3 regions of the Rhizobium bangladeshense genome follow, and region 2 is predicted to be linked to each of the others. Evidence: predicted binding sites of a transcription regulator. Region 2 holds the regulator's gene; each other region holds the start of a gene.
What was found. Region 2 encodes PhoB, which activates phosphate uptake and scavenging genes when phosphate is short. Its sites were predicted from a motif close to TGTCATNNANCTGTCAT; they were not measured.
Positions count from the first base shown of each region.

Region 1: the regulator PhoB is predicted to act here: its motif matches at 1,683-1,699, upstream of J2J98_RS15820 (DUF1045 domain-containing protein).
Region 3: the regulator PhoB is predicted to act here: its motif matches at 3,326-3,342, upstream of J2J98_RS20855 (NAD-glutamate dehydrogenase).

Region 1 is NZ_CP071612.1:3,240,319-3,250,232, reverse strand. It holds gene mnmC2 (tRNA (5-methylaminomethyl-2-thiouridine)(34)-methyltransferase MnmC2) at 1-483, opposite strand, end outside; gene J2J98_RS15825 (NAD(P)/FAD-dependent oxidoreductase) at 482-1,660, shown strand; gene J2J98_RS15820 (DUF1045 domain-containing protein) at 1,776-2,483, shown strand; gene puuE (allantoinase PuuE) at 2,597-3,520, shown strand; gene uraD (2-oxo-4-hydroxy-4-carboxy-5-ureidoimidazoline decarboxylase) at 3,520-4,020, shown strand; gene J2J98_RS15805 (HepT-like ribonuclease domain-containing protein) at 4,017-4,379, shown strand; gene J2J98_RS15800 (ureidoglycolate lyase) at 4,363-4,884, shown strand; gene uraH (hydroxyisourate hydrolase) at 4,881-5,237, shown strand; gene J2J98_RS15790 (metallophosphoesterase family protein) at 5,238-5,978, shown strand; gene J2J98_RS15785 (flotillin family protein) at 5,994-7,706, opposite strand; gene J2J98_RS15780 (OB-fold-containig protein) at 7,703-8,350, opposite strand; gene J2J98_RS15775 (PspA/IM30 family protein) at 8,356-9,489, opposite strand; gene J2J98_RS15770 (CDP-alcohol phosphatidyltransferase family protein) at 9,660-9,914, opposite strand, start outside.
Region 2 is NZ_CP071612.1:512,328-522,241, forward strand. It holds gene pstC (phosphate ABC transporter permease subunit PstC) at 1-774, shown strand, start outside; gene pstA (phosphate ABC transporter permease PstA) at 771-2,090, shown strand; gene pstB (phosphate ABC transporter ATP-binding protein PstB) at 2,106-2,921, shown strand; gene phoU (phosphate signaling complex protein PhoU) at 2,966-3,679, shown strand; gene phoB (phosphate regulon transcriptional regulator PhoB) at 3,839-4,522, shown strand; gene J2J98_RS02505 (GcrA family cell cycle regulator) at 5,168-5,701, opposite strand; gene J2J98_RS02510 (aspartate aminotransferase family protein) at 6,122-7,321, shown strand; gene argF (ornithine carbamoyltransferase) at 7,359-8,273, shown strand; gene J2J98_RS02520 (Hsp33 family molecular chaperone) at 8,364-9,356, shown strand; gene J2J98_RS02525 (hypothetical protein) at 9,467-9,914, shown strand, end outside.
Region 3 is NZ_CP071612.1:4,327,626-4,337,539, reverse strand. It holds gene J2J98_RS20855 (NAD-glutamate dehydrogenase) at 1-3,118, opposite strand, end outside; gene pdxY (pyridoxal kinase PdxY) at 3,396-4,271, shown strand; gene J2J98_RS20845 (carbonic anhydrase) at 4,343-4,990, shown strand; gene J2J98_RS20840 (GGDEF domain-containing protein) at 5,080-6,699, shown strand; gene J2J98_RS20835 (lytic murein transglycosylase) at 6,751-7,575, opposite strand; gene J2J98_RS20830 (aspartate-semialdehyde dehydrogenase) at 7,746-8,780, opposite strand; gene J2J98_RS20825 (hypothetical protein) at 8,892-9,104, opposite strand; gene J2J98_RS20820 (MFS transporter) at 9,521-9,914, shown strand, end outside.

The sequences.
Region 1 (9,914 bases), 1.6 Mb from region 2:
CGCGGCAATGCCGTCGAGCGCGGCGCCGCAGACGACGCTGAGGCGCGTCTGGTCGTCAAGGTCGAGCGCGACGGTGCCGGCAGGCAGTAGCGGCCATGCTGCGGTCAGCGCTTCGCGCTCGGCATCGATCTCCGGCCAGTGTGACAGTGCCCGGCCGATTTCCTCGCGCCGCATCGGGTGGAGTTCAAAGGAAATGAAATGCAGTTGCTGGCCGGCTGCGCGATGCAGCTTCCATTGCCGCCAGGTCTCGGCGAAATTCAGGCCGGTGCCGAAGCCGAGTTCGCCGATGACAAAATCCCGCCGGCCCTTCCAACGCTCCGGCAGGCCATTGCCGGCGAGGAAGACATGGCCGCATTCGAGCCGGCCATCGGTCTGGCAATAAAAATGGTCGCCAAATGCGATGGAATAAGGCATATCGCCGTCGCGCCATTCGAGCGGCTGCGGCGCGCCCGCGCCAATCTGATCGGGGTTCACGTCTCTCATGGAAAAAGCCGATAGTCCTGCACCGGCGTCCGGTCAATCTTCTTGCGACTTGCTGATCGTCGGCGCCGGTATCATGGGTCTCTGGGCGGCCGTGCATGCCAAACGCTTCGGCATGAGCACCATCCTTGCCGACGCCGGCAGCCTGGGCAGAGGCGCCAGCGGCGGCCTGCTGGGCGCGCTGATGCCGCATATGCCGGACCGGTGGTCAGTGAAGAAGCAGTTCCAGTTCGATGCCCTGGTTTCGCTCGAAACTGAAATCGCCGCACTCGAAGCCGAGACGGGAGTTTCCGCCGGCTACCGCCGTTCCGGGCGGCTGATCCCGCTGCCGAAGCCGCATCTCAATCGCATCGCCCGCGGTCATTCCGAGGATGCCGACTGCCATTGGCGGGCCGGCGAGCGCCGCTTCCACTGGCATGTCATCGACAGGCCGCCGATCGATGGTTGGCCTGACATATCTGCCGGCGAGAACGGCTTCGTGCACGACACGCTTGCGGCCCGCGTCGCACCCCGCTCATTGATCTCAGCGCTCATCGCCTTGCTGCGGCGGGCAAAATGCGTGCGCATCATGGAACATGCGGCCGTTGCCGCCGTCGATCCCGATCGCGGCACGGCGGAGATTGGCGGCGAACCCATTGCTTTCAGCCGCTGCATCCTGGCCGCCGGCCATAAGTCCTTTCCGTTGCTGCAGGAGTTGACACCGGGGGCGAAAAAGCCGATCGGCCAGCCGGTGAAGGGGCAGGCGGCGCTGTTGAGGGCCGATATCGACCCGGCGCTGCCGACAATCTTCCTCGATGGGCTCTATGTTGTGGCGCATGAAGGCGGGTATGCGGCAATCGGCAGCACCAGCGAGAACCGCTTTGACGATCCCGGCTCGACCGACGCACAACTCGATGCGCTGATCGAGGCGGCGCGCGCCATCGCGCCGATCCTTCGCGATGCGCCCGTCGTCGAACGCTGGGCGGGGCTTCGCCCGAAGGCGATCGACCGCGATCCGATGATCGGCCGCCATCCCGTCCATCCCCGCCTGATCGCGTTGACTGGCGGTTTCAAGGTCAGCTTCGGGCTGGCCCATCGGCTGGCGGAGGCTGCGGTTTGCATCGCGGGCGATACAGATTGCGAGTTTTCGCTGCCGGAAAGCTTCGCGATTTCAAGCCATATCGCTGTCGCTTCACGTTAAACGTGAATTAGATACAGCTGCGTTTCGTTATTCTGTCATGCAAATCACCTATCTGCTTGCGCATCGGCAGCGCCGGATTTCACCGGTGCTCACTTCCTTGTATGGAGGAAATCGCATGCGCTATGCCATTTGCTTCACGCCTCCGGCGAGCGATCGGCTGTCGCTCGTGGCCGCCAATTGGCTTGGCCGAAACGTGTTTTCGGGCGATATGGTGGAGCCTCCGGCCGTGCGCGGCCTCGGCATTCATGAGATCGCCTTTTATACCGCCGTGCCGCGGCGCTATGGTTTTCACGGCGTTCTAAAGGCGCCTTTCCACCTGTCCGCTGAGACGTCGGAGGCGCAACTCCTGCGCGATCTTATGCGTTTTGCGGGGACATACGCCCCCTTCCGGATTCCACATCTGGAAATCGCCCGGCTCGGCAATTTCTACAGCCTGATGCCGAGCGCTCCCTGTGAGCAGATCCAGTATCTGGCTTCGGCGATCGTTCAGGAGTTCGATCGTTTCCGGGCGCCGCTGAGTGAAGCCGACATCGAACGCAGCGATCCCGACGGGTTGTCGGCGGCGCAATTCGCCAATCTGCATCGTTGGGGCAATCCTTACGTGATGGAGGAGTTCCGCTTCCATATGCCGGTGACTGGCCCCATCAATGCGATTGACATGCCCCGCATCGAGCTGGTGCTGCGGACGATCTTCGAGCCTGTCTTGAGAGAGCCGGTGACGGTTTCGAATGTGGCTTTGATGATCGAGGAGGGCACCGGCGGTCCCTTCCGCGTTCACTCGCTCCACCCCATGGGCAAGGTCAGCGCGCGCAGGATCGCCTGAGCAGGTATCAAGCTAAGCGACTGTAAAACATATAGAAATTCTGCTGCGCAGTTTCCGTCTCGACATTCCGGCTGCGGATGATACCGTTCCCCGTCTTTTCAGAAGGTGATTTGATGGTATCCGAGACCTACCCGCGCAATCTCGTCGGCTACGGGCGTCAGACGCCCGATCCGAAGTGGCCGGGCGACGCTCACGTCGCCGTGCAGTTCGTCATCAATTACGAGGAGGGCGGCGAGAGCTGCATCCTCGAAGGCGATCCGGCTTCCGAAAACCTGCTGTCGGAAATCGTCGGCGCGGCCGCCTGGCCGGGGCAGCGCAATCTCAACATGGAATCGATCTACGAATATGGTTCGCGCGCCGGCTTCTGGCGGCTCTGGCGCATGTTCACCGGTCTCAAGGTGCAGGCCACCGTCTATGGCGTGACGCTGGCGATGGCGCGCAATCCCGAAGCCGTCTCCGCCATGAAGGAGGCCGGTTGGGAGATCGCCAGCCATGGCTACCGCTGGCTGGAATACAAGGATTTTCCCGAGGATCTGGAGCGCAAGCACATTCTCGAGGCCGTGCGCCTGCACACCGAACTGACAGGCGAGCGGCCCTACGGCATGTATCAGGGCAAGCCATCCGACAACACGCTGCGACTGGTGCAGGAAGAGGGCGGCTTCCTCTATTCCTCCGATTCCTATGCCGACGACCTGCCTTACTGGGTCAAGGGCGTCGACGGGAAGCCCTTCCTGATCATCCCCTATACGCTCGAAACCAACGACATGCGTTTTGCCACACCGCAGGGTTTCAATGCCGGCGACCAGTTCTTCACCTATCTGAAGGACGCTTTCGACACGCTTTATGAGGAAGGCAAGGACGGCAGCCCGAAGATGATGTCGGTCGGCCTGCACTGCCGCCTTGTCGGGCGTCCGGGCCGGGCAGCCGCTCTGAAGCGTTTCATCGAATATGTACTCAAGCATGACAAGGTCTGGATCCCGCGCCGCATCGAGATTGCCGAGCACTGGCACAAGCACCATCAGCCGGATGCGCTCTAATGCTGTCGCGCGAGGATTTCGTTTCCCGCTTCGGCGGCGTCTTCGAACATTCGCCCTTCATCGCCGAGCGGGCCTATGACGCGGGCAGCGTGACGGAGCCGCTGACGGCATCAGGCCTGCATGCAGCGCTAGCCGCCGCCTTTCGTGCGGCAAGCCGGGAGGAGCGTCTCGGCGTGTTGCGCGCCCATCCCGATCTTGCCGGCCGTCTGGCGATAGCAGGTGAACTCACGGAAGACAGCCGGAAGGAGCAGGCCGGCGCCGGTCTCGATCGGCTGAGCCCGGCCGAGCATGCCCGTTTCACCGAACTCAATGCGGCCTATGTGAGAAAATTCGGCTTTCCCTTTATCATCGCCGTCAAAGGGCTCGACAAGGACGACATCCTTTCGGCTTTCGAAACGCGGATCGGCAATGGCCTGGATGAGGAACTCGCGACCGCCACGACACAGGTCGAACGGATCGCGCTGCTGCGCCTGACATCGATGTTGCCGGAGGGCAAATGAGCGAGCATCGTGCTATCGACTATCTCAATGAAATGCAGAAGGCGGCGGCCGAAGCGTTATACTTCGTGGGCGGAATGGATGAGGCGGCCTTCGCCGAGGACAATCTCACCTTCAAGGCGGTTGCCTTCTGCCATTTCACCATCGGCGCGGCTGCGTCCCGACTGCTCGTAGCCCATCCGGAATTCGCAACCGAGCATCCCACTCTGCCATGGACGAAAATCTGCGGAACGGGCAACCGCATTCTCGAAGACGTCTTCGCCCTCGATCCCTCCGAAATCTGGGATGCAACCTATCGTACGCTGCCGGAACTTCTCGTTGAGATCGATGCCATTCGTCACTGGCATGCCGAGGGCGAGTGAAACATTGTCAGATTTTCTCGACATCCGCCCGCTTACCAGATCGGCCTTCGCCCCTTTCGGCGAGGTGATCGAAGCCGATCCAGCCTCGATGCGGCTCATCAACGGCGGCACGACCGAACGCTTCCATGCACTGGCTGCGGCTGAGGCGTCGGGCGAGGGCGCGCGCGTCATCATCAATCTCTTTCGCGGCCGGCCGCGCAGCTTCCCCTATGACGTCGACATGATGGAGCGCCATCCGCTCGGCAGTCAGAGTTTCTCGCCGATTTCCGGCCGGCCCTTCCTCGTCGTCGTCTCCGAGGACGAGGGCGGACGTCCGAGCAAGCCGCAGGTGTTTCTCGCACGCGGGGACCAGGGGGTGAACTACCGCCGCAATGTCTGGCATCATCCGCTGATGGCGCTGGGCCAGGCCTCCGATTTCCTGGTCGTCGACCGCGACGGGCCTGGCAATAATCTGGAGGAATTCTTCTTCGAAATCCCGTATGTCATCAAAGAGCCAGCCCCATGACCGGATTGACGACACATGTTCTCGACACCGCCCTTGGCAAGCCCGCCGAGGGCCTCAGGATCGATCTTTTCCAGCTCGACGGCGAGATCCGCAGACATCTGAAGACGGTCGAGACCAATGCGGACGGCCGGGTCGATGGCGGCCCCATGCTCGCTGGCGAAGATTTCCGCGCCGGCACCTATGAACTCGTCTTCCACGCCGGCGATTATCTCAGGGCCACCGGTACGCCGCTGCCGCATCCGGCCTTCCTCGATCTCGTGCCGATCCGCTTCGGCATCGCCGACGTCACGGCGCATTACCATGTACCGCTACTGATCTCGCCCTACGGCTATTCCACTTACCGGGGCAGTTAGATGCGTTTCGCGGCGATCGCCGATATTCACGGCAACCATCTTGCGTTCGAGGCGGTGCTTGCGGATATTCAGGCGCAGGGCATCGAGGAAGTCGTCAACCTCGGCGACTTTTTCAGCGGGCCGCTGGAGGCAGGCCGGACGGCTGATATGCTGATACCGCTCGGGTTTACTTCCGTTCGCGGCAATCACGATCGCTATCTGATCGAGCAGGATCCGGACTCCATGCATGTCTCGGATGCCGCCGCCTACCGGCAACTGACACCGTCTCATCTCGAGTGGCTGCGGGGTCTGCCGTTCGATGCCGTCTATCAAGGCGAGGCCTATCTCTGCCATGCGACGCCGAAAGACGACAATCTCTACTGGCTGGAGTCCGTCTCGCCAGAGGGGCATGTCTTTCCGAAGCCAATCGAAGCCATCGAGGCGCTGGCCGAAGGCATCGATCAGCCGCTGATCCTGTGCGGCCACAGCCATGTGCCTCGCGCCGTTCGACTCTCGGACGGCCGCCTGATCGTCAATCCCGGCAGCGTCGGCTGCCCTGCCTATGACGACGTGCTGCCCTACTATCACAAGGTCGAAGCCGCCCACCCGCTGGCCAGCTACGCCATATTGGAAAAGACGGCCGCGGCATGGACATGGCAGTTCAGACATGTCGCCTATGATCATATGGCGATGTCGGCACTGGCCGCCAAAAGGGGCCGTGCCGACTGGCAGAGCGCGCTGGCGACCGGCTGGTTGCGGTAGCCGCTGGGGATCCGATTACTCCTTCGGGGGCGCCGCAGCGATAGCTGGCTGCGGAGATGTCGCGGGCGCGGCGGGTGCTGAGGCAGGCTTGGGGCTGTCGAGATTGCTAAGCAGCGACGAGATCGCGTTGTCGCCTTCGAAGCCCGCTTCCTTCAACAGCTTGTCGAGGATCGGCTTGTTGGCCTGATATGCGAGCAGCTGACCGGCCAGCCCTTCGCCCATGCCGATGCCGCCTTCGCCGTTCGCACCGCCGCGGCCGAGCATGCCGCCGGTATCGAAGATCCGGATGTCGGAGATCTTCTCGATCGGCTTGACCGCCTCAGCGAGTGCCTCAGGAATGATGCGGATACGTTCGCGGGTGATCTCGAACTCGATGATGGTCTGACTGAGCTTGTTGCGGGCCTCGTTGAGAAGCGCCTCGCTTTCAGCTTGGGCCCGGCCGGTTTCGAGGATGCCTTTGGCTTTGATGATCGCCGCGTCCGCTTCGGCGGTCGCCAGAGTCTTGATCGCCTCCGCCTGGTCAGTCGCCGCTTGTTTTTCAGCCTCCGCGCCGACGGTGACGGCAGTCGCTTCGGTTTCGGCCCTCTTGCGGGCATCGATCACGGCGATCTGCTTTTCACGCTCGGCAATCTCCACTGCCTTGGCGGTGCCGACCTTTTCCTCCGCCGCAATCGCCCGGGCGCGGGCCATTTCGGCGGTCGCCTTCGCCTCTGATTCTTCACGACTTTTGTTAGCAACGGCAATCGCGCTTTCCTGTGCCACGATCTGAAGGTCGCGCTTGGCTTCGGTATCGCGCTGCTGGACGGCGCGGGCGGCGTCGATGTTTGCGCTCTCGCGGGCCTGCTTGGCGGCGGCCTCGCGCTCGGCGATAGCCTGTTCGGAGGCGATGCGGGCTTCCTCCTCGGCGCGTTTAGCCGCCTGCTCCTGCTGAGCGGTTTCGGCGCGTGTCGCCGCGGATTTGTTGGCGATGTCGCGTTCCTGGTTGAGCTCGGCTTCCCGCTTGGTCCGCTCGATTGCCAGCGATTGCTGGCGGGCCTCCAGATCCTTCTGGGCGATGGCGACTTCAGTATCGCGGACGATCTCGTTGCGCTCCTTCTTGCGGCCCTCGGTAATGCGGGTGAGCGCAGCGAGACCTTGCGCATCGAAGAAGTTGTTGGCGTTGAAATGCTTGATATCCGTCTGGTCTAGGCGTGTCAGTGACACGGATTCGAGCTCGAGGCCGTTCGACTGGAGATCGGCGCCGACGGCTTCCTGCACCGCCTTGACGAAGTCCATTCGCTGCTCCTGCAGAGCATCGAGATTCATGGTCGCTGCCACGGAACGAAGGCCGTCCACGAATTTCGCCTCGATCAGGATGCGAAGCGCTTCCGCATCATTGGTGCGGTCGCCGAGCGTCTGCGCGGCCAGCGCAATCGAGGAGCCGTCGGGTTTGACGCGTACATAGAATTCGGCGCCTATATCGACGCGCATACGGTCCTTGGTAATCAACGCATCGCCTTCGCCGCGACGAACCTCGAGGCGCAGCGTTTTCAGATTGACCCGGGCGATGGAGTGAAAGATCGGCAGAACGACGGAGCCGCCATCGAGCACGACTTTCTGGCCGCCGAGGCCGGTGCGGACATAGGCCTCGTCGCGGCTGGAGCGCGTATAGAGAGAGGCAAGGACGAAGCCGATGCCGAAAATCAGAACGATGGTAATGCCGGCCGGTAGAATAATGTCGTACATCATGGCTGCCCCCTCAAAGATTGATTGTCCGCTGCGGTCGGATCGACCAGTGCGGGAATGGCGATAAACACGTCTGCCTTACGATCGACGAGAAGAACCTCGGTGCCGATCTTCAGCGCTTCCTGGCCCTTTGCCGCCCTGGCTCTGAGCACATGCCAGTTTCCATGCTGGTCCTTGATCCGGACGCGTCCGGGCAATCCCTGATCGAGCGGGCCAATCGACACTTCAGCCGTTCGGCCGATGAACGTGTCGAGATCGACGGCATAGGTCTCATCATGCGGCACGATCCGCGCCACCGTCCGGCTCGATGCCCTGACCATGGGGAAGGTGACCAGTACAGCGGGAACGGCGGCGAGGCCCGCGGGCAGCGGCGCCCAGAAGGCGCCGGCGACCGCCTGTATGGCAAAACCCGCAATGGCGAAGAAGCCGAGCGCCATCATCAGGAGAATAAGCAGGGGAACGCCGCCAACATTGAGCCAGGAGAGGTAGCCCGCAATGCCGTCATGCCCGTTGAAATCCGGTTTTCCGAGAAGCTCCGTGATCGAAAAACCCATCACGGTCGCGAGCATCTCGATGACGGTCAGGCCGGCCAGCACGGCGGCGGCGATTGCGAAGGGAAGGCATTCGGGGGCGAGAAGAAGTCCCATCGGCGTTACCGGTTATCGGCCTTGAAGCGCGCGAGGCGCGCCTCGATAGCCTGCTCACGGTGCAATCGGTCGAGTTCGTCCAGTTCGGAACTATGGGCATGTTCGGCTGAGGGGACGCCGGTCAGCCGCGAGACCGCCGCGGCGGCGCGGGCTGCGCCTACGCCAGGTGCGGGCCTGCCGGCCAGGGCCTCTTCGGGATGCTTGGCGATGCTGCGCTTGAAATCGACAAGGCGGGCATCCGCCTCGCGGCGCGTGGCCAGCACCGCCTGCAGGGCTTTCTGGCCGTCGTCCACCTGCTCCCTGGCGTCGGCCAGCGCCTTGTCGAGCGCGGCGATCTGGGATTCGAGATCGATCTGGCGGGCGACACCGGCTTTTGCGAGGTCGTCGCGCCCGGAGGAGACTGCGAGGCGGATCTTCTCATCGAGCGCGTTCATGTCTTCGGCGATTTCGTCCCGGCGGCTTTGGATGCGGTATTCCTCTGCGCGCGCCTTGCCAAGGTCGGTGCGTGCTTCCTCCGCCGCCGCATCGATCTCGCGGATTGCTTGTTCGATGACGGCGATCTTGTTGACGCCTTCCGCCTTGTCGATAGCCGCATTGGCGATCCCCGCGATCAGGCGCCCCATGCGTGAAAGAATGCCTTCATTCGTCATGTTTTCCTCCATCCGAGCGGAATTCGGCGTGACGCCGATGTGGATTTCGTAGCGATCGGGGCCAGCAACGAGGTAGGCCGGAAAAATGCTGTCCCATCCCTTCGAGTAACCAGCGACGTCGAAGGGGACGGCAACGCGTCCGTGCACCGTCGCGATCGTCAGGTCGGCTGGCCCCTTAATGGCGAAGAGCTTCTCGTCGAGCGGCAGTTGCGGTGGGTCGGCGATCATGCCGCGATTGGTTGCGAAATCGCGAAGGCCGAGCGTCACCAGCCTCGCCGGGAGCCCCGTCTGCTCGCGTACTGTTTCATAAGCAAGCTCATGCAGCACGACGAGATTGGCGCCCGCCCTGTCGTCGATGAGTTCAGTCAGAATGTCGATCATCCTGCGATAGGCGGCAATGGTATCGTCAAGCGCCTGCCGGGCCTGATCATCAGGCGCCAGCATGTAGCGCAGCAGCGATTGGTGCGGTGTCTTGCCTGTGTACGTCATGGGAAGAAAATAAAGCACCGCTTTTGTGCTTTCAAGTGGGGGCATAAAAAACCCAGCGGAAGTTTAACGTGAAGTTAAAGCAGACGAACCGCTAGGCAAGCGGTTAGAGGCAGCGTTCTACACAGTCTCCGCATCGCGTTGCGGTGGCTAAAGTCGATCGGCCCCGCTCCCTATCGGGCGACCGTATGCGCCTCGCGAATGCCGGCGCTGATCCGGTTTATGATAGTCCATACGAGAAGCAGAGCCACTACTGCCCAAAGCCACGAAGTCCATGCTGCAAACCTGCCGCCAACCGCGATGAAGATGCCGAGCGCGCCGAAAAGCACCGCACGGTCGCTCTTGCCCAATGGCCCGTCGTACCGCCGACTTGCGCCAACGGTTTGACCCAAAATCCCGGCAAATTCCGTCAGCGCCGAGAGGAATAT
Region 2 (9,914 bases):
GATCCGCGCTTTGCCGGCGCTGGCAGCTCGTCCTTCGGCCAGTTCGGCCTGATCCCGCTCTTGCTGGGCACGCTTTATATCGGCCTTGTCGCCATGCTCGTTGCCGTGCCGGTCGGCCTTTTCGCCGCCATCTATATGGCCGAATATGCCTCGCCGAAGCTGCGGGGCATCGCCAAGCCGCTTCTCGAAGTGCTCGCCGGCATTCCGACGATCGTCTACGGCTTCTTCGCCCTCGTCACCGTCGGCCCGTTCCTGCGCGATTTCTCCGCTCAGATCAGCGGCCTGCTCTCCGGCAATTATGCGAGTTTCATCCAGGCGCAGAGCGTGCTGACAGCCGGTATCGTCATGGGCATCATGCTGATCCCCTACGTTTCCTCGCTGTCGGACGACATCATCACCGCCGTGCCGCGGGCCCTGCGTGACGGTTCGCTCGGTCTCGGCGCCACGCGCTCCGAAACCATCAAGAAGGTTGTCCTGCCGGCGGCTCTCCCCGGTATCGTCGGGGCGTTGCTGATGACCGCCTCGCGCGCCATCGGCGAAACCATGATCGTCGTGCTGGCCGCCGGTGTCGCCGCCCGCATCCAGATCAATCCCTTCGAGCCGATGACGACGGTGACCGTGAAGATCGTCAACCAGCTCACCGGCGACCTTGAGTTCACCTCGCCGCAGACACTGGTTGCCTTCGCCCTTGGCATCACGCTGTTCTGCATCACGCTTTGCCTCAACATCTATGCGCTCTACATCGTGCGCAAATATCGGGAGCAGTACGAATGACGAATATTGTTTCTCCCGTCGCCGGAACCATTTCCAAGGCGCCGCCGCGCCGCGATATCGGCATCAAACGCCGCTATGCCGCCGAGCGCCGGTTCCAGGCCTATGGCATCGCCGCCATCGCTTTCGGCCTCATCTTCCTCTTCATCCTGCTGTGGACGGTGATCGGCAAGGGCTACACGGCCTTCCAGCAGACGTCGATCACCCTGCCGATCGAATTCGCCGAGAAGACGATCGACCCGAACAACAAGCGCGCGACCGACCCTTCGGTGCTGATCGCCGCCAACTATCCGGTTCTGCTGCGCGATGCGATCGTCAAGCAGCTGAACATCAATGCATCCAGCCGTCCCGATGTGCGTGAGGCCACGGCCATGCTTTCCAAGGGCGCGCCGATCCAGCTGCGTGACATGGTGGTCGCCGATCCTTCGATCATCGGCAAGACCGTCAACGTCACGCTGCTCGCTGATGCTAATATCGACAGCGCCAACAAGGGCCAGATCGACCTTTCGGTCGAGGAGAAGAACCGCAAGGTCAGCGACAAGCAGGTCGGCTGGATGAACGAGCTGAAGGCGAGCGGTGCGCTGACCAAGGAGTTCAACACCGGTCTCTTCGTCAATGGCAACTCCAGCCGCCCGGAGGCTGCCGGCCTCGGCGTCGCCCTCATCGGCTCGCTGTATCTGATGCTGATCGTGCTGGTTCTGTCTCTGCCGATCGGCGTGGCAGCCTCGATCTACCTCGAGGAGTTTGCGCCGAAGAACAAGCTGACGGACCTGATCGAGGTCAACATCAACAACCTCGCCGCGGTTCCGTCGATCGTCTATGGTCTGCTCGGCCTCTCCGTCTTCATCAACTTCATCGGTCTGCCGCGCTCGGCTTCACTGGTCGGCGGCCTGGTGCTGACGCTGATGACCCTGCCGACGATCATCATCGCCACCCGCGCCGCACTGCGCGCCGTGCCGCCCTCGATCCGCGCTGCAGCCCTGGGCCTCGGCGCTTCGAAGATGCAGATGGTGTTCCACCATGTCCTGCCGCTTGCCATGCCCGGCATCCTCACCGGCACGATCATCGGTCTGGCGCACGCGCTCGGTGAAACCGCGCCGCTGCTGTTGATCGGCATGGTCGCTTTCGTCGCCAATGCACCGACCACGCCGCTCGATCCCTCGACGGCGCTGCCCGTGCAGGTCTATATGTGGGCGAACGAGGCGGAACGCGCCTTCGTGGAGCGTACTTCGGGTGCCATCATCGTCCTGCTCCTGTTCCTGGTTGCCATGAACATGGGTGCCATTCTCTTGCGTCGTCGCTTCGAGCGCCGCTGGTAAACGGAGTTAAACATCATGAACATGTTGACGGAAGCTGCAGTTGAAAAGGCGCTGGATCAGAAGATGAGCAACGTCCCGTATAAGATGATCGGACAGGATGTCTCCGTATACTACGGCGAGAAGCGCGCGCTTTTCGATGTCAACCTGAACATCCGCGAAAACACCGTAACCGCCCTGATCGGTCCTTCCGGCTGCGGCAAGTCGACCTTCCTGCGAAGCCTCAACCGCATGAACGACACGATCGAGGGTTGCCGCGTCACCGGCAAGATCACGCTGGACGGCGACGACGTCTATGATCCGGATATCGACGTCGTCGAACTTCGCGCCCGCGTCGGCATGGTTTTCCAGAAGCCGAACCCGTTCCCGAAGTCGATCTACGAAAACGTCTCCTACGGCCCGCGCATCCATGGTCTCGCAAAGTCGAAGGCCGATCTCGACCAGATCGTCGAGACCAGCCTGCAGCGCGCCGGCCTCTGGAACGAGGTCAAGGACCGCGTGCACGAGTCCGGCACCGGCCTCTCGGGCGGCCAGCAGCAGCGCTTGTGCATCGCCCGCGCCGTTGCCGTCAGCCCGGAAGTCATCCTGATGGATGAGCCCTGCTCGGCGCTTGACCCGATCGCCACCGCCAAGGTCGAGGAACTGATCCACGAGCTGCGCGAGAATTACACGATCGTCATCGTCACCCACTCCATGCAGCAGGCCGCGCGCGTTTCGCAGCGCACCGCCATGTTCCACCTCGGCAACCTCGTCGAGGAGAACGACACCGACAAGATGTTCACCAATCCGGACGATCCACGTACCCAGGACTACATCATGGGTCGCTTCGGCTGATTGCGGCGATCCGAAGCCTTCCCGTTATTCGAGGACAAAGCCCAATGGCATCGACACATATTTATTCTGCCTATGATGATGATCTGAAGTTCCTGTCCAGGCGGATTTCCGAAATGGGCGGCCTGGCCGAACAGATGGTCGCGGAATCCGTCCGGGCGCTGGTCAACGGCGACACGGCGCTGGCGCAGAAGGTCATCTCCGACGATGTGATCCTTGATCACACCGAGCGCGAAATCGGCGACAAGGCGATCGTCACCATCGCCCGCCGCCAGCCGATGGCCGCAGACCTGCGCGAAATCATGGGTTCGATCCGCATCGCCGCCGATCTCGAACGCGTCGGCGACCTCGGCAAGAACACAGCCAAGCGCGTCATCGCCGTGCAGAGCACCGGCGTTCCCCGCAAGCTCGCCCGCGGTCTCGAGCACCTGTCCGAGCTGGCGCTGGTCCAGCTCAAGGAAGTGCTCGACGTCTATACGACGCGCGCCGCCGACAAGGCGACCGCCATCCGCGAACGCGATAACGAGATCGACGCGATGTACACGTCGCTGTTCCGCGAGCTGCTGACCTACATGATGGAAGATCCGCGCAACATCACGAGCTGCACGCATCTGCTCTTCTGCGCCAAGAACATCGAGCGCATCGGCGACCACGCCACCAACATCGCCGAGACTATCTACTACATGGCAACGGGCGCCCAGCCGGAAGGCGATCGCCCCAAGGATGACAGCGCCAACACTGTCGGCGCCGCGACGGAATAATCGTCACGAACCAGCGGACCGGGCCAGCCGCCCGGACCAACCACTTGCGTGCGCGCCCGTTCGGGGCGCGCAAAGAGGTCGCAGCCAATTTCTGAAGATGCGCAGGACGCCTGCTTAATCGCCCCGGTTTAAGGCTTTTGCGCGAGGAGACGGACACGCATGATCCCGAGAGTCGCAGTTGTTGAAGACGAGGAAGCCCTGAGCGTACTTCTTCGCTATAACCTGGAAGCGGAAGGCTTCGAGGTCGATACCATCCTGCGCGGCGACGAGGCCGAAATCAGGCTTCAGGAGCGCACGCCCGACCTTCTGATCCTCGACTGGATGCTGCCCGGCGTCTCCGGCATCGAACTCTGCCGGCGCCTGCGCATGCGGCCGGAAACCGAGCGGCTGCCGATCATCATGCTGACGGCGCGCGGCGAGGAGAGCGAGCGCGTGCGCGGGCTGTCCACCGGCGCCGACGATTACGTCGTGAAGCCGTTCTCGACCCCCGAACTCGTCGCCCGCGTCAAGGCGATGCTGCGCCGTGCCCGCCCTGAAGTGCTGTCGTCGGTGCTGAAATGCGGCGATATCGAGCTCGATCGCGAAACCCATCGCGTCCACCGCAAGAGCCGCGAGGTCCGCCTCGGACCGACCGAATTCCGCCTGCTGGAATTCCTGATGTCGTCGCCAGGCCGGGTCTTTTCCCGCTCGCAGCTGCTCGACGGCGTCTGGGGCCACGACATCTATGTCGACGAACGCACCGTCGACGTCCATGTCGGCCGCCTGCGCAAGGCGCTGAATTTCTCCAACATGCAGGACGTCATCCGCACCGTCCGCGGCGCCGGTTACTCGATGGAGGCCTGAGGTTGAGGAGAGTGCATGTGGCCGGCGCTCCCGCCCGTGCAGCGGTTCCCAGGCCCTTCATCGCACCGGCGCTGGGTATGAGCCAGCACGGCCTCACCTCGGTCATCCAGGCACCACCTCTCCTCCGTCATCCCAGGGCTTGACCCTGGGATCCATGCGGCTGGCGCTGCGGGAGGAACGATGGCATTCAGCTGCAGGGAAGTTATCGAAGCCGAGTGCCTGTTGTGGATCCCAGGGTCAAGCCCTGAGATGACGGAGTGTGGGTTGGCGTTCTAGCCTAACGCCCGCTGATGCAGCTTGTGAAGCGGCGCTTTTGCCGCAAATTCATCGCGCCTGCGAGGGCTGTGCGTCTCGGCGCCACCTCTCCATCGCGCCTGCAGAGCCAACCTGTCCAGGCACCATCTCCCCTCCGTCATCCCAGGGCTTGACCCTGGGATCCATGCGGCTGGCACTGTGAGAAGCGCGATAGCATCGAACTGCAGGGAAACAATTGAAGTGGTGTGCTTGGTTGCGGATCCCAGGGTCAAGCCCTGGGATGACGGAAAGTGTGGTCGGCTTTGCTGCCAAACACAAAGGTCGCTTCCCCACTCCGATCATAAAAAACGGGCCACTCGGCCCGTTTTTTTGTCCGTGGATGCAGCCCGCTCAACTTGCCCGTGCAGCCGCCCGGCGCCGTTCGTTGACCGGCTGGTAGGCAAGCTTCTGATGATAGCCGCAATAGGGTGAGTTGTCCGGGGACTCGCAGCCGCAGAAATGGAAGTCTTCCTTCAGCGGATCGCCGACCGGCCACTTGCAGGTGCGTTCAGTCAGCTCCGTCAGGCCAAGGCGGCGGGAAATCGGCACGACTACGTTGCCGGCCGGCACATATTCCATCTCCTCGACCGCATCGACCTCGATCTCTTCCTTCAGCATCGTTGCGCCCTGCTGGCGGGTAACGGTGCGGGTGGTGATCCGGGAGGCGTAGTTCGGCGCACGCGGCGCTGAAGTCTGGCGCTTCGGCGTGCGCGCCGCTGTGGCTGTGCCGCCGGCCTTGGCACGGCCGGGAAGGCTCAGCCGGTGCACCTTGCCGATGACGGCATTTCGGCTGACCCCGCCAAGCTGCGCCGCGATCTGGCTGGCACTCAGTCCTTCCGACCAAAGCTTCTTGAGTTTCTCGACCCGCTCGTCTGTCCAGTTCATGCCCTGTCTCCACCTTTTGCGTTGGTGATGGCAGAATCCCTCACCGTTGTCCCGGAAGCCTCCGAAACAAGAAACGCCTGATCAATTTTGGTGACTAGTTCCGCCGCATGCAGTCTAGTAATTGAACTTTAACCTAGTGTGAGGCTGACTCCGTGACAAGAGTCGCGGGAATCCGGATGAATCGAATTTCAAGTTTTCCCCAACTTGCTGCCTCCGCGTGTCATTTCTGCAATAATGCCTGTTGAAGGCCGGAAACGCCCCTGTACTAGCTTGCTGCATGCGCTAAGGCCGCAGTTTTGTTGACATTGCAGCGCGAAAAGGAAATAGTACCGCTTGCCGCCGAAAGGCGGCATTTTTAATTTGTCGGGCTTGGTGTCTTTAGCCGGAGTCCGGGCATGACAACATTGGGAGACCCGCGCCATGGCTGAAGCCGCGCCGCTTTATGACACCTATTCTCGCGCCCCGCTGCGGTTCGAGCGAGGCGAGGGCGTATGGCTGATCACCGAAGGCGGCGAGCGTTATCTCGATTTCGGCGCCGGCGTCGCCGTGACATCGGTCGGCCACAGCAATCCGCACGTTGTCGCAGCGCTGAAGGAGCAGGCCGATAAGGTCTGGCACCTCTCCAATATCTATGAGATCCCCGGCCAGGAGCGCCTCGCCAAGCGCCTGACCGACGCAACCTTTGCCGACAAGGTGTTCTTCACCAATTCGGGCGCGGAGGCGCTCGAATGCGCCGTCAAGACGGCGCGCCGCTATCAGTTCTCCAAGGGCCACCCCGAGCGCTTCCATATCATCACCTTCGAAGGCGCCTTCCACGGCCGCACGCTCGCGACGATCGCCGCCGGCGGCCAGGAGAAATATCTCGAAGGCTTCGGCCCTAAGGCGCCGGGTTTCGATCAGGTGCCCTTTGGCGACATCGATGCCGTCCGCGCCGCCGTTACCGATGCGACGGCAGCAATCCTGATCGAACCGGTGCAGGGCGAGGGCGGTGTGCGTCCTGCAACCAACGAGTTCATGAAGGCGCTTCGCCAGATCTGCGACGAAAAGGGCCTGCTGTTGATCCTCGACGAGGTGCAGACGGGCGTCGGCCGCACCGGCAAGCTCTTCGCCCATGAATGGTCCGGCATCACACCCGACATCATGGCCGTTGCCAAGGGCATCGGCGGCGGTTTCCCGCTCGGAGCCTGCCTTGCCACCGCGGAGGCCGCTTCCGGAATGAAGGCCGGCACGCATGGTTCGACCTATGGCGGCAATCCGCTTGCCATGGCCGTTGGCAGCGCCGTGCTCGATATCATTCTCGCGGATGGTTTCCTTGAGCATGTGCGCGACGTGGCGCTCGTCTTCCGTCAGGGGCTTGCCTCGCTCAAGGATCGTTATCCCGACGTGATCGAGGATATCAGAGGCGAGGGGCTTCTGCTCGGCGTCAAGGCTGCGGTTTCCTCCGCCGAACTGCTGCAGGCGATCCGCGCCGCGCACCTGCTCGGCGTGCCGGCGGGCGACAACGTCATCCGCCTTCTTCCTCCGCTCGTCGTCACTGCCGAGGAAGCCCGCGAAGGGCTCGCGCGCCTCGAGCGCGCCGCCGAGAGCATCCGCGCCTCCAAGGTCAAGAAGACGGCTTGAAAGGATCGCCGCCTTCGGGCGCACGACAGGTAAGAACATGGCTCCCAAACATTTCCTAGATCTTTCGGCGGTCACATCAGCCGACCTCAGAACCATCATGAACGACGCGCTCGCCCGCAAGCAGGCCTTCAAGGCCGGCAAAGACGACAAGCCGCTCGCCGGCAAGATGCTGGCGATGATCTTCGAGAAACCGTCGACGCGCACCCGCGTCTCCTTCGACGTCGGCATGCGTCAGCTCGGCGGCGAAACACTCTTCCTTTCGGGCACCGAAATGCAGCTCGGCCGCGCCGAGACGATCGGGGACACCGCCAAGGTGCTGTCGCGTTATGTCGATGCAATCATGATCCGCACGACCGAGCATTCGCGCCTGCTGGAGCTTGCCGAGCACGCGACCGTGCCTGTCATCAATGCGCTGACGGATGATACCCATCCTTGCCAGATCATGGCCGATATCATGACCTACGAGGAGCACCGCGGCCCGATCAAGGGCAAGACCATCGCCTGGACCGGCGACGGCAACAATGTGCTGCATTCGCTGGTCGAAGGCGCCGCGCGCTTCGGCTACCGCATGAACATGGCCGTGCCCCTTGGTTCGGAGCCCAAGGATCACTATCTGAACTGGGCCCGCAATGAGGGCGCCGAAATCATGCTCTGCCATGATGCCGACCGTGCGGTCGCCGGCGCCGATTGCGTGGTGACCGATACCTGGGTCTCCATGAATCAGGAACATCGGGCCCGGGGTCACAACGTCTTCCAGCCTTATCAGGTCAATGCGGCCTTGATGGCCAAGGCCGGCAATGATGCATTGTTCATGCATTGCCTGCCCGCTCATCGCGGTGAGGAAGTGACGGACGAGGTGATCGACGGCCCGCAATCCGTGGTCTTCGATGAGGCGGAAAACCGTCTTCATGCGCAGAAGTCGATTCTTGCTTGGTGCCTGGGCGCGATCTGAACCATAATCGGAAGCCTGTAAGTCACGGACTTGCGGCCGCGCGAGCGAAGGGCACGCTGACCCTTTGCTTGAGAACTAGGAGTGAATGCCATGGCAGAAGCTGCAGCCGCCCTCGGCCAGTTCGATTTCGCCGGCGATGATCATGTCGTCCCCTTTCAGGTGGAGGGTCTGGATGTGCGCGGTCGCGCCGTCCAGCTCGGGCCCATGCTCGATGCCATTCTCGAGCGCCATCACTATCCCGCGCCCGTCGCCCGGCTGCTTGCCGAAGTGGTCGTGCTGACGGTGCTGCTCGGCACCTCGCTGAAGTTCGACGGCAAGTTCACTGTGCAGACCAAGGGCGACGGCCCGGTCGATCTCCTCGTCGCCGATTTCTCGACGCCTGACAACGTCCGTGCTTATGCCCGTTTTGACCGGTCGCTGCTCGACAAGGCCGTCGCATCAGGCGAGACCGAGCCGGAGCAGTTGCTCGGCAAGGGCGTGCTCGCCTTCACCATCGATCAAGGCAAGTTCGCTCAACCCTATCAGGGCATCGTCGCGCTCGATGGCACCTCGCTCGAAGAGATTGCCGGTGTCTATTTCCGCCAGTCGGAGCAGATCCCGACGCGCGTGCGCCTGGCTGCGGCCGAACTCTTGGACCGTGACGACGCCGGCAAGCCGCGCCATCGCTGGCGCGCCGGCGGTCTCGTCGCCCAGTTCCTGCCGGAGGCGCCGGAGCGCATGCGCCACCCCGATCTCCACGGCGGTGACGGCGACAACGGCGACCGCCCCCATGGCGAGGACGACGCCTGGGTCGAAGCGCGTTCGCTTGTCGAGACCATCGACGCCGATGAGTTGACGGATCCGCAGGTCGGCACAGAACGGCTCTTGTTCCGCCTGTTCCACGAGCGCGGCGTGCGCGTCTACGAACCGCGCGCCGTCTTCGACCGCTGCAGCTGTTCGCGGGAAAAGATCGGTAACGTGCTGAAGGGCTTCACCGCCGAGGAGATCGAGGCCAGCCAGGAAAATGGCGAAATCGCCGTGACCTGCGAATTCTGCTCGACCACCTATCGCTTCCAGGCGGCCGAGCTTCAGCCGGCGGAATAACATCGGTCGCGCGCAGCGCGCGAAAAAAATGGCATTGCAGCGGCACCGTGGCTCGACTTTCGGTAGTTACTGTGCACCTATTCCCCAACTGGTACTTTGGGGTGGGCCTTATGCGCTTTTTATATTTCGTACTCGCATTAACGGCTGCGATGCCACGAATTGGCTTGGCTGACGAGACAAACCAATGGAAAGAGATCGGCGATTGGAGCGTGGCTGTCGATCCGACCTTAGACAATGGCTGTTTTGTTCTGACTTCCTTTGATGACGACACCATTTTTCGTCTTGGTTTCAATCTCCGGAAAAAGGACAACCCTTTTTACATCATGCTCGGAAATCCAAACTGGAAATCCCTGGAGAAAGGGAAGCGCTATCCCCTCGAACTCTCGTTAGGCGAGTATAAATGGACGGCTGATGCGACAGGTCTGGATCTCCCTGGCTTCAAATCATTATGGATTGATTCCAAGGATCCTGACTTGATTGCGGAGTTTGCGGGTAAACTGAGTTTCCGCGCCAGCTTTAGAGGAAAGCAGATTGTAGCCCTCGGTCTGAAAGATTCCG
Region 3 (9,914 bases), 550 kb from region 2:
AAATGATCATCGCCCCCTTGGAAAGGGCGTTTCTGTCGAAATCCTGCCAGCTCGAGCGTGGCAGGTCGAAGAGCCGCCGGCGCTCGGCCAGCGTCTTTTCCATGTCGGGATCGGGATCGATGATGATGTCACGGTGGTCGAAGGCGGCGACGAGCCGGATCTTGGGGGAGAGCAGCATGCCGTTGCCGAAGACGTCGCCCGACATATCGCCGACGCCCGCGACGGTGAACGGCGTCGTCTGGATGTCAACGTCCATTTCGCGGAAATGGCGTTTCACGGTTTCCCAGGCGCCGCGGGCGGTGATGCCCATCTTCTTGTGATCGTAACCGGCCGAGCCGCCCGAGGCGAAGGCGTCGTCCAGCCAGAAGCCTGCCTCCTGCGCCAGAGCATTGGCGGTGTCGGAAAAGGTCGCTGTGCCCTTGTCGGCGGCGACGACGAAATAGGGATCGTCGCCGTCGAGCCTGATCGTATCCTTCGGCGGCACGATCTCGGCGCCTGAGATATTGTCGGTGATCGAAAGCAGCGTACGGATATAGGTCTTGTAAGCTTCGCGGCCGGCATTGAAGATCTCGTCGCGGCTGCCGTTCGCCGGAAGCTTCTTCGGATAAAAGCCGCCTTTGGCGCCGACCGGCACGATAACGGCGTTCTTCACCTGCTGCGCCTTGACGAGGCCGAGCACCTCGGTGCGGTAATCCTCGGCGCGGTCCGACCAGCGCAGGCCGCCGCGCGCCACCTTGCCGAAGCGCAGGTGCACGCCTTCCACCTCGACGCCGTAGACGAACATCTCGCGGAAGGGTTTCGGTTGCGGCAGCCCGTCGACCAGGTTCGGATCGAGCTTGAAGGCCAGCATGGCTTTCGGCGACCCATCGGGGTTCTTCTGAAAATAATTGGTGCGCAGCGTCGCGTCGACGATGTTGACGTAGCGTCGCAAGATACGGTCGTCGTCAAGGCTCGGAACGTCTGCAAGGTCTGCCTCGATCGCCTGGTGCAGGTCGGCGATCTTCCTAACGCGGGCTTTGTCGGAAAGCTTAGGATCAAGCGTGTCGTGGAACAGCCGGAAGATGGCGGCGGCCACACCAGGATATTTGTCCAGTGTCGTTGCGATGTAATCCTGCGAATAGGCGATGCCGGCCTGGCGGAGATAACGGGCATAGGCACGCAACACATTGGCTTCGCGCGCCGAGAGCCCGGCCGAAAGAATCAGCCGGTTGAAGCTGTCATTGTCGATCGTGCCGGCGAAGGCGGCGACGAAGGCTTCCTCGAGCGCCGCGCCATAACGATGCAGGTCGATGTCGCCGCCGTTGCGGGTCTCGAGCTCCATGTCGTGCAGCACGACGAGTTTGGTTTCGCCATCGGCGGTCCGCACTCCGATGTCGAAGGTGCGTTCGCTGACGACATTGAAGCCGAGGTTCTCGAGAAGCGGCACGCGGCGCGACAGGGCGAGTTGACCGCCGGCGTGGAAGATCTTCAGCGAAAGGATAGGCCCTTGTGCTTCCTGGCGATGATAAAACTGGATGCGGAGCGGCTCCCCGGCGGCGCAGGCGCCGATATCGGCAAGGTCGGCCACGGTTTCTTCAGGGGTAAAAGAATCCTGGAAGGCTTGATCGACCGATAGTTTGGGCGACTTGGGTCCGGCGAGCGCTTCGAAACGGTCGTCCCAGCGGGCGGTGATTTCGCGGATCGTCTGCTCGAGCTTTGCCTGCGGGATGCGCGGCGTCTTGCCGCCGGAGCGGCCGATGATGAAATGCACGCGGGCGACGCCGCCTTCGGGGAAAGCCGGGTAATAGGCGGAGACACGACCGTCATAGACTGTCTTCAGATAGGTGCCGATCCGCTCGCGCACGATCGAGTCATATTCCTCACGCGGCACATAGACGATCACCGAGACGAAGCGGTCGAAATGGTCGATGCGCGGCAGGACGCGGACGCGCGGCCGGTCGGCGAGATCGTTGATCTGCTCGGCAAAGCTTGCAAGCAGCGTCGTGTCGATCTGGAAAAGGTCGTCGCGCGGATAGGATTCCAGCGTGTTATCGAGCATTCGGCCCGAATGGCTCATCGGGTCGAAGCCGAAATGCTCCTTCACCTTTTCGATCTTAGACCGCAGCAGCGGGATTTCGGAGGCGAGCGAGGTATAGGCTGTCGAGGTGAAGAGGCCGACGATGCGGAGTTCCCCTGTGACATTGCCCTGAGCGTCGAAGCGTTTGACGCCAACATAATCCATATAGGCGCGGCGATGAACGATCGACTTTACGTTTGCCTTGGTGACGATCAAAAAGTCGGGGCCGTCGAGGAAGGCGAGAATCTCCGGCGTCGTGGTCACGGCGTCCTTGCCAGTGCGCAGCACGAGAACGTCGGGGTTGGAAAGGATGCCAAGGCCGGCGCCCTTGTCCCGCTCGACCTTGGCGTCGGCCCCCTTGCCCGAATAGACATATTCGCGCATGCCGAGGAAGGTGAAATTTTCGTCGCGCAGCCAGGTCAGGAAGGCAACCGCTTCGGCATGTTCGGCCTTCCTGCGGCCGGCGCCATTGGCCGAAAGTTCGGCGATCACCCCGTCGAGCTTGGCAAGCATCGGCTTCCAGTCCGAGACCGAAAGGCGGACGTGTTCGAGCACGGTCTGGACGCGTTTGACGAGATCGGCAGCCTGGGCGGAGTTCAGCGGGGCGATATGCAGCTGGATATGGCTGACGCGCGTGGCCGGATCACTCGGGTGGTCGGCGGAATAGAGCGCGGGGGCTTTGCCCTTTTCCATGACGAGAATGGGATGCACGGCCATGAAGAGATCGCGGTAGGTGCTCGTCACCTCACCCATGACTGACTCATATAGGAAAGGCATGTTGTGGTCAGTCACCGACAGCACCGAGACGGCGGTGCCGCCAGGCGTCACCTCGGCAATTGTGTCGATGCTGACGCGGGGCGCCTTGCCGTTCCACGCAGCAAGTTCCTTTGCCGAATGTACGGCGGCGCGCGCCAGCATGTCGGGCGCATAGAGTTCGAGGTCATCATTGCTGGCGCGGCCGAAAAGAATTTCCGGATCGAGATGAGGCTCGCTCACCGCCTCAGCGATCTTGCGCGCAGTTTCGATCTGCTTTTCTCGTTTCGGATTGTTTCTGGCAGCCATGAGTCGCCTCCCCGCAATGGACTGATTTTTTCGCAAGCTAGCAGAAGATTTCTCGAAAAAATCCCTAAAATCGTGGCCGAGGTGATTGTTTTGATGCTTTTCTGACCGCGGAAATGGGAATTATCAGAGATTTTTCGCTTTCGAGGCCGAAGCGAGTTTGGACGGCCCTCTCCGGGGTTTGCTTCCGCTGCACATTTTCATGCTCACGTGAAGAATGGTTGACAGGCCGGCGTCAAAAAGATCATCAAACGCCATCATCATTTCGGACCTCGGTTTCATGTCGGAAAATGCAGCGGGAGCAGTCATTGTTATTTCCAGCCATGTCGTGCGCGGCTCGGTTGGGAACCGGGCGGCGGTGTTTGCGCTGGAGACGCTCGGCCATCCGGTCTGGGCGCTGCCGACCGTCGTTCTACCCTGGCATCCCGGCCATGGCCGTTCGACGCGGCTGACATTTGCCGAAGCGGACTTCGACGCGGCGATCGACGATCTGATCCGCGCGCCGTGGATCGGTGAAGTGAGGGCGGTGCTTTCGGGCTATTTCGGCAATGCCGCCCAGGCACGCTCCGTCGCCCGGCTGATCGCTGCGCTCCGGCAGAACAATCCCGAACTGCTTTATGTCTGTGACCCTGTCATGGGCGATCTCGGCGGCCTCTACGTGCCCGAAGCGACGGCGGAGGCCATTCGCGATCATCTCATCCCGCTGGCTTCGCTCGCGACGCCGAATCGGTACGAGCTCGCCTGGCTGTCGGGAGCAGCGCTCGACGACAACAGCGCAATCATGGAGGCGGCACTGGCGCTCGGACCGTCGCGTATGCTCGTCACCTCGGCGGTGCCCATGATGGCAGGCGGCACCGGCAATCTCTACCTTTCCGGCCGTCACGCGCTGCTTGCCGAGCACCGCGTCGTCGAGAACCCGCCGAATGGCCTCGGCGATCTGCTGGCCGCCGTTTTTCTGTCGCGCCTGCTGTCAGGCCTCGAGGATGAAAAGGCATTGCAGCTTGCCACAGCCAGCGTGTTCGAAGTTCTTGCACGTGCGGTCAAGCGCGGCAGCAATGAGTTGATGCTGGCAAGCGATGCGTCCAGTCTTTCGACGCCAATGGCCATGGTGCAGATGCGCCGGTTGGTGCACCCCGCGCAACGGCGGAAAAATTGACGCATTTGCCAATGCGCCCATTTTGCGGTGCAGCAGTTGATCTTGTCCTCGGCGCGCGCTAATCCAGAGGCATGCAGCGTTTTCCAAACACTCTTCTGAACGGTTATCGCAACTTCATGAACGGGCGTTATGCCGACGCCCGCGACAGGTATCGGCAACTTGCCGAAAACGGTCAGAGTCCCAGCACGCTGGTCATTGCCTGTTCGGACTCGCGTGCGGCTCCCGAGCTGATCTTCGATGCCGGCCCGGGCGAGCTTTTCGTCGTCCGCAATGTAGCCAATATGGTGCCGCCCTATGAGCCGGACGGCAATTTCCATTCGACATCGGCCGCTCTCGAATTTGCCGTGCAGGCGCTGAAGGTTTCGGATATCGTGGTGATGGGCCATGGCCGCTGCGGGGGGATCCGTGCGGCACTTGATCCGAATGCCGAGCCGTTGTCACCCGGCGATTTCATCGGACGGTGGATGTCGCTGGTCAAACCGGCAGCCGAGCAGATCCAGAGCAATGACGTGATGACCGCGGCCGAGCGGCAAACTGCGCTCGAGCGTGTCTCCATCCGCAACTCGATCGACAATCTCAGAAGCTTTCCGAATATCAAGGCGCTCGAAGAAGCGGGAAATCTTCATCTTCATGGCGCCTGGTTCGACATTTCGACGGGTGAACTCTGGGTGATGGACGCCGATACCCGTGACTTCATTCGCCCGGAAATCCAGGGATAGGCGGGTTTAGCAGTTTTTTAACGATTGCTGCTAAGCTTCTTCGGAATTGGTCGCGCACGACCGACGTTTGATCAACGTGGCGATTGGCGATGAAGTTCGAGACCATCAAAAAGGTAATCCTGGCTGCCATCATGCTGCCCTTCGTCTTCATGGTCATTGAAGGCGTCATCCTCCTGCGGTCTTCGCTCAAGGAATACAGGGATCTTGAGAAGGATCGGCAGTTTGCCGATGTGCTTGCCCGCGCCGGGTCCATCGCCGCCATTGAGATCCTGGCTGAAATCGGCGCCACGCGTCGGTATATCGCCCAGCCAAGCGGCCCGGCCGCCGCCGAGATGCAGCGAAGCCGGGCGATGCTCGATCACGAACGCCGCGCTTTCTATGCCAGCCTCCCCTCTCGCGATGTGCTGGACAAGGGGCTTGTCGACGAATTGTCGGCTCTCAACCTTGCCTACAGCCGTATTGTGGCTGCGCGAAGCGCAGTCGACCAAGGCCGTTATATCAACAGCGATCCCGGCTACATCTACTGGTATGCGGCCCAGAAGCAGCTCGCCGTCGTCGATGCGCTTTCGCCGTTGATCAGTGATCCGGTACTGCTGCAGAAGTCCAACCAGCTGATGGGCATCCTGCTGACCTATTACGGTGAAAGGCTGATCACCGTCGTCGGTACCCGTTATCTTGACCATGGTTTCGTCGCCAGGTTTCCGGTGGAGTTGTTCGTGCAGGGCAAGGTCATGCTCGGCGATGGGATGGACCATATGGTCTTCCATTCCTCAGACTCAACCGTACGCGACATCACTGCCTATCTCGGCCGTAGCAACCAAGTGAAGGCGAATGCGATTACCGATTCCATCCTTGCCGGATCGCGGCCTACGCGCGAGGCGCGCGATATCTGGGCGGTGGCGCAGAACGAGCGCATGGCCTTCCTCCAGCACAAGATCGTCGAAGCCGCCAATAATATCCACGAGACCGGCGAAAGCCTTTCGGCGCGTGCGCACGTTCACCTGACGCTGATCTTGGCGCTCTGCGCCGGCCTGCTCATTCTCGCCACCCTGGTGATGCTTCTGGCGGCAAGGGGGCTGCGTCTTATTGATCGACTGACCAGGGATCGCGAGACGTTGGTGGGCGAGTTGCGCAACGCTGCCCAAACCGACCTTCTGACTGGTCTTTACAACAGGCGTGGCTTCGAAGTCGCTGCGTCAGCGCTTCTTACCCAAGCCGAACACGGGTCCCGTTGGATCTCCGTCGTGCTCTTCGACCTCGATCATTTCAAGAAGATCAACGATGTTCACGGCCATGACGCCGGCGATGCCGTGCTACGACATGTTGCGAGAGTGGCGCGTGAGAATTTCCGTTCTTTCGATCTCCTGGTGCGCCACGGCGGCGAGGAATTCCTGGTGCTTCTGCCGGATTCGACGCCCAATGACGCAGCAGTCATCGCCCAACGCGTGCGCCTGGCGATCGAGATGGCGGAAATTCCTCTGCCGAGCGGCGAATTGATCAAGGTGACGGCGAGCTTCGGATGCGCTGGCCGGGCAAACAACGCCGCCAACCGGAACTTCGAGGATCTGGTCAAACGGGCCGATCTGGCACTTTACGCCGCCAAGGCCTCCGGCCGCAATTGTGTCATTTCCGAGCCGGTCGTGCCGGCCCTTCCGCAGGAGGAGCGACGCAAGGCGGGATCGGTCGGCGGTTTTGATTCCCGCATATGAAAAACGCCGCATATCGCAGCGGCGTTTCCGGGTATCGTTATCAATGAAGGCTTATCTGCCGCCGTCGATCTGCTGGCCGATATAGGCGATCGCCTGCTGATAGACGCTGGCCGCGTTCCAGCCCTGGATAGCGGCGAAATTCGGCTCGCCCGGCTGATAGCCGGCGCCGGCGCGCCAGCCGTGGCCCTTGAGGAAATTTGCGGTCGAGGCCAGTGCATCGGCGCGGGAGCCGACCATGTCGACCCGGCCGTCGCCATCGCCGTCGGCGCCGAACCGCACGACGTTGCGCGGCAGAAACTGCGTCTGGCCGATTTCGCCATGGGCGGCGCCCCTGGCCTGCGGGCTCAGATAACCCTCGGAGACCAACTGGAGCGCCGCATAGAGCTGGTCGGTGAAATATTCCGAACGGCGGCAGTCGTAAGCCAGCGTCGAAACAGCTGACAGCGTATGCTGGTTGCCCATATAGCTGCCAAAACCGGTCTCCATGCCCCAGATGGCAATCAGAGGGCCGGCCGGGACACCGAAACGGCGCTCGATCGACGCAAACAGAGCCTGGTTGGCGGCCTTCATACTGCGGCCGCGGGAGATGATTGCGGCGCCTCCGCGCTTCTTCATGAAGGCGTCGAAGGATAGCTTGAAGCTTTTCTGGCCACGGTCGGCGGCGATGGTCGGCTTGTTGTAGCTGACATTGGCGAAAGCGCGGTTGAGAACCGACTGGCTGACGCCGCTTGCGGCTGCCATCTGCTTGAAATCGCTAACCCAAGCCTCGAAGCCGGCGCCGGTATTGCCACATTGTGCACCCTGCGCGAATGCCGGTATCGCGTGGAGGACGCCCATTGCCGCAGCGGCCGCCAGAAACAACTTTGTCATGCGCATTGAGAAACCCCGCTCTCGATCTGCATAGTTTTTAGGCGGGCAAGAGAATGCCAGCCGCTCGCGATTTTGTCACGATCACCTTTTAGCGAGCGCTTATACAGTTGTATTTGCCCCGGAAAAAGCCCCGCTCGACGAGCAGGGCTTTAACATATTATGGTTTACAAATGGTATCAGGCTGCCTGCTTGCGCGGCTTGACCAGGCCGCGATTGACGAGAAGCTCGGCGATCTGGATGGCGTTCAGCGCCGCGCCCTTGCGCAGGTTGTCGGAAACCACCCACATATTCAGGCCATTTTCGACCGTTGCATCCTCGCGGATGCGCGAGATGTAGGTCGCGTCTTCGCCGGCAGATTCATACGGCGTGATGTAGCCGCCGTTCTCGCGCTTGTCGATGACGAGGCAGCCCGGCGCGTCGCGCAGGATATCGCGAGCCTGATCGGCGGTGATCTCGTTCTCGAATTCGATGTTGACCGATTCCGAATGACCGATGAAGACGGGCACACGCACCGCCGTGCAGGTCACCTTGATCTTCGGGTCGAGCATCTTCTTCGTCTCGGCCAGCACCTTCCACTCTTCCTTGGTATAGCCATCCTCCATGAAGACGTCGATATGCGGGATGACGTTGAAGGCGATACGCTTGGTGAACTTCTTGTTCTCGATCGGGTCGGCAACGAAGACGGCGCGCGTCTGGTTGAAGAGTTCGTCCATGCCGTCCTTGCCGGCGCCGGAGACCGACTGATAGGTGGAGACGACGACGCGCTTGATCTTGGCGAAGTCGTGCAGCGGCTTCAGCGCCACAACCAGCTGCGCGGTCGAGCAATTCGGATTGGCGATGATGTTGCGCTTGGTGAACTGCGTGACGGCGTCCGGGTTGACTTCCGGCACGATCAGCGGCACATCGGCGTCATAGCGCCAGGCCGAGGAATTGTCGATGACGACGCAGCCCTGCTGGCCGATCTTCGGGGAGAACTTCTTGGAGACCTCGCCGCCGGCCGACATCAGGCAGATGTCGGTATCGGAGAAATCGTAATTCTCCAGATTGGAGACCTTCAGCGTCCGGTCGCCATAGGACACCTCAGTGCCCTGGGAACGCGCCGAGGCGAGCGCCACGACTTCATCGGCGGGGAAGCCGCGTTCGGAGAGGATGTTGAGCATCTCCCGGCCGACATTTCCGGTGGCTCCCGCAACTGCTACTTTGAAACCCATTTCTCAAGCTCTCTTTCTCTTCTCTCCTCTTGTCCGGTGAGGGGAAAGGCGCGACGGATCGCGTCTTCCTGTCCCCAGCCGAGCCGGGGAGAGAGCGGCAGGCCAGAGACGTCAGACGGTTTTCGTCGTCGTTTTGGCCTTGGTTTTGGAAGAAACCGGAACGGCAATTTCCACCCCGGCAACCCGTGCCCGGTCATCGCATGCGGCAATGGCGTGTTCGTCGCGAACCATGGAGATTCCTTTTCCGCTGTTGCTCTTAGAAGGTTTTCCACAGGAGTCAAGGTTTTTGCTTGAGCAGTCGGCAGGCGAAAGGAACCGCCGCAAGCCGGGCGTTTTGACATACCGGAAGATATCCCGACCAGGTTAATGTCGCGCCACCAATATCGGCCTCGTCCTGCGGCGATACCGACCGTCACCTTGTCAGCACCCGAAAACGTGCTTCTGCCTGTTGGCGGCTTGCCACGGCAATCGCCGGCGCAGACGCTGAGTGTAGCAGGTCTGCTTTCGCAAACCAGGTGAGGCCCGTCCGCCTCCAAAATCGCGTTGCGCGCAGGAGGTCGAACAACCGCCCGATGCGGACCACGAAGCGCGCCGCCATTAGACTAAAGTCATAATCCCAAAGCATCTCTCTTTGCGGGCCATGTTTTCTGGCACACTCTCGTCAGGCGTGTCGCGGCCAGGGGTATGCTTTGAGGAAAGCAGGTCGCGCGCGTTGCTCATCACTCTGTGGAGGACAGACAATGGCAAATGTCGCAAGCATCGACGGCGCGAAGGCCGGCCCGATGACCGGCGAGGAGAAGAAGGTCATCTTCGCCTCTTCGCTCGGCACTGTTTTCGAATGGTATGACTTCTATCTCTACGGTTCGCTCGCCACTTATATCGGCGCGACCTACTTCACCCAATATCCCGAGGCAACGCGCAATATCTTCACACTTCTCGCCTTTGCCGCCGGCTTCCTGGTGCGGCCCTTCGGCGCATTGGTGTTCGGCCGTCTCGGCGACCTCGTAGGACGTAAATACACCTTCCTGGTGACGATCCTGATCATGGGTTTTTCAACCTTCCTCGTCGGCATCCTGCCAGGTGCGGCCAGCATCGGCATCGCAGCTCCCATCATCCTGATCGGCCTTCGGCTGC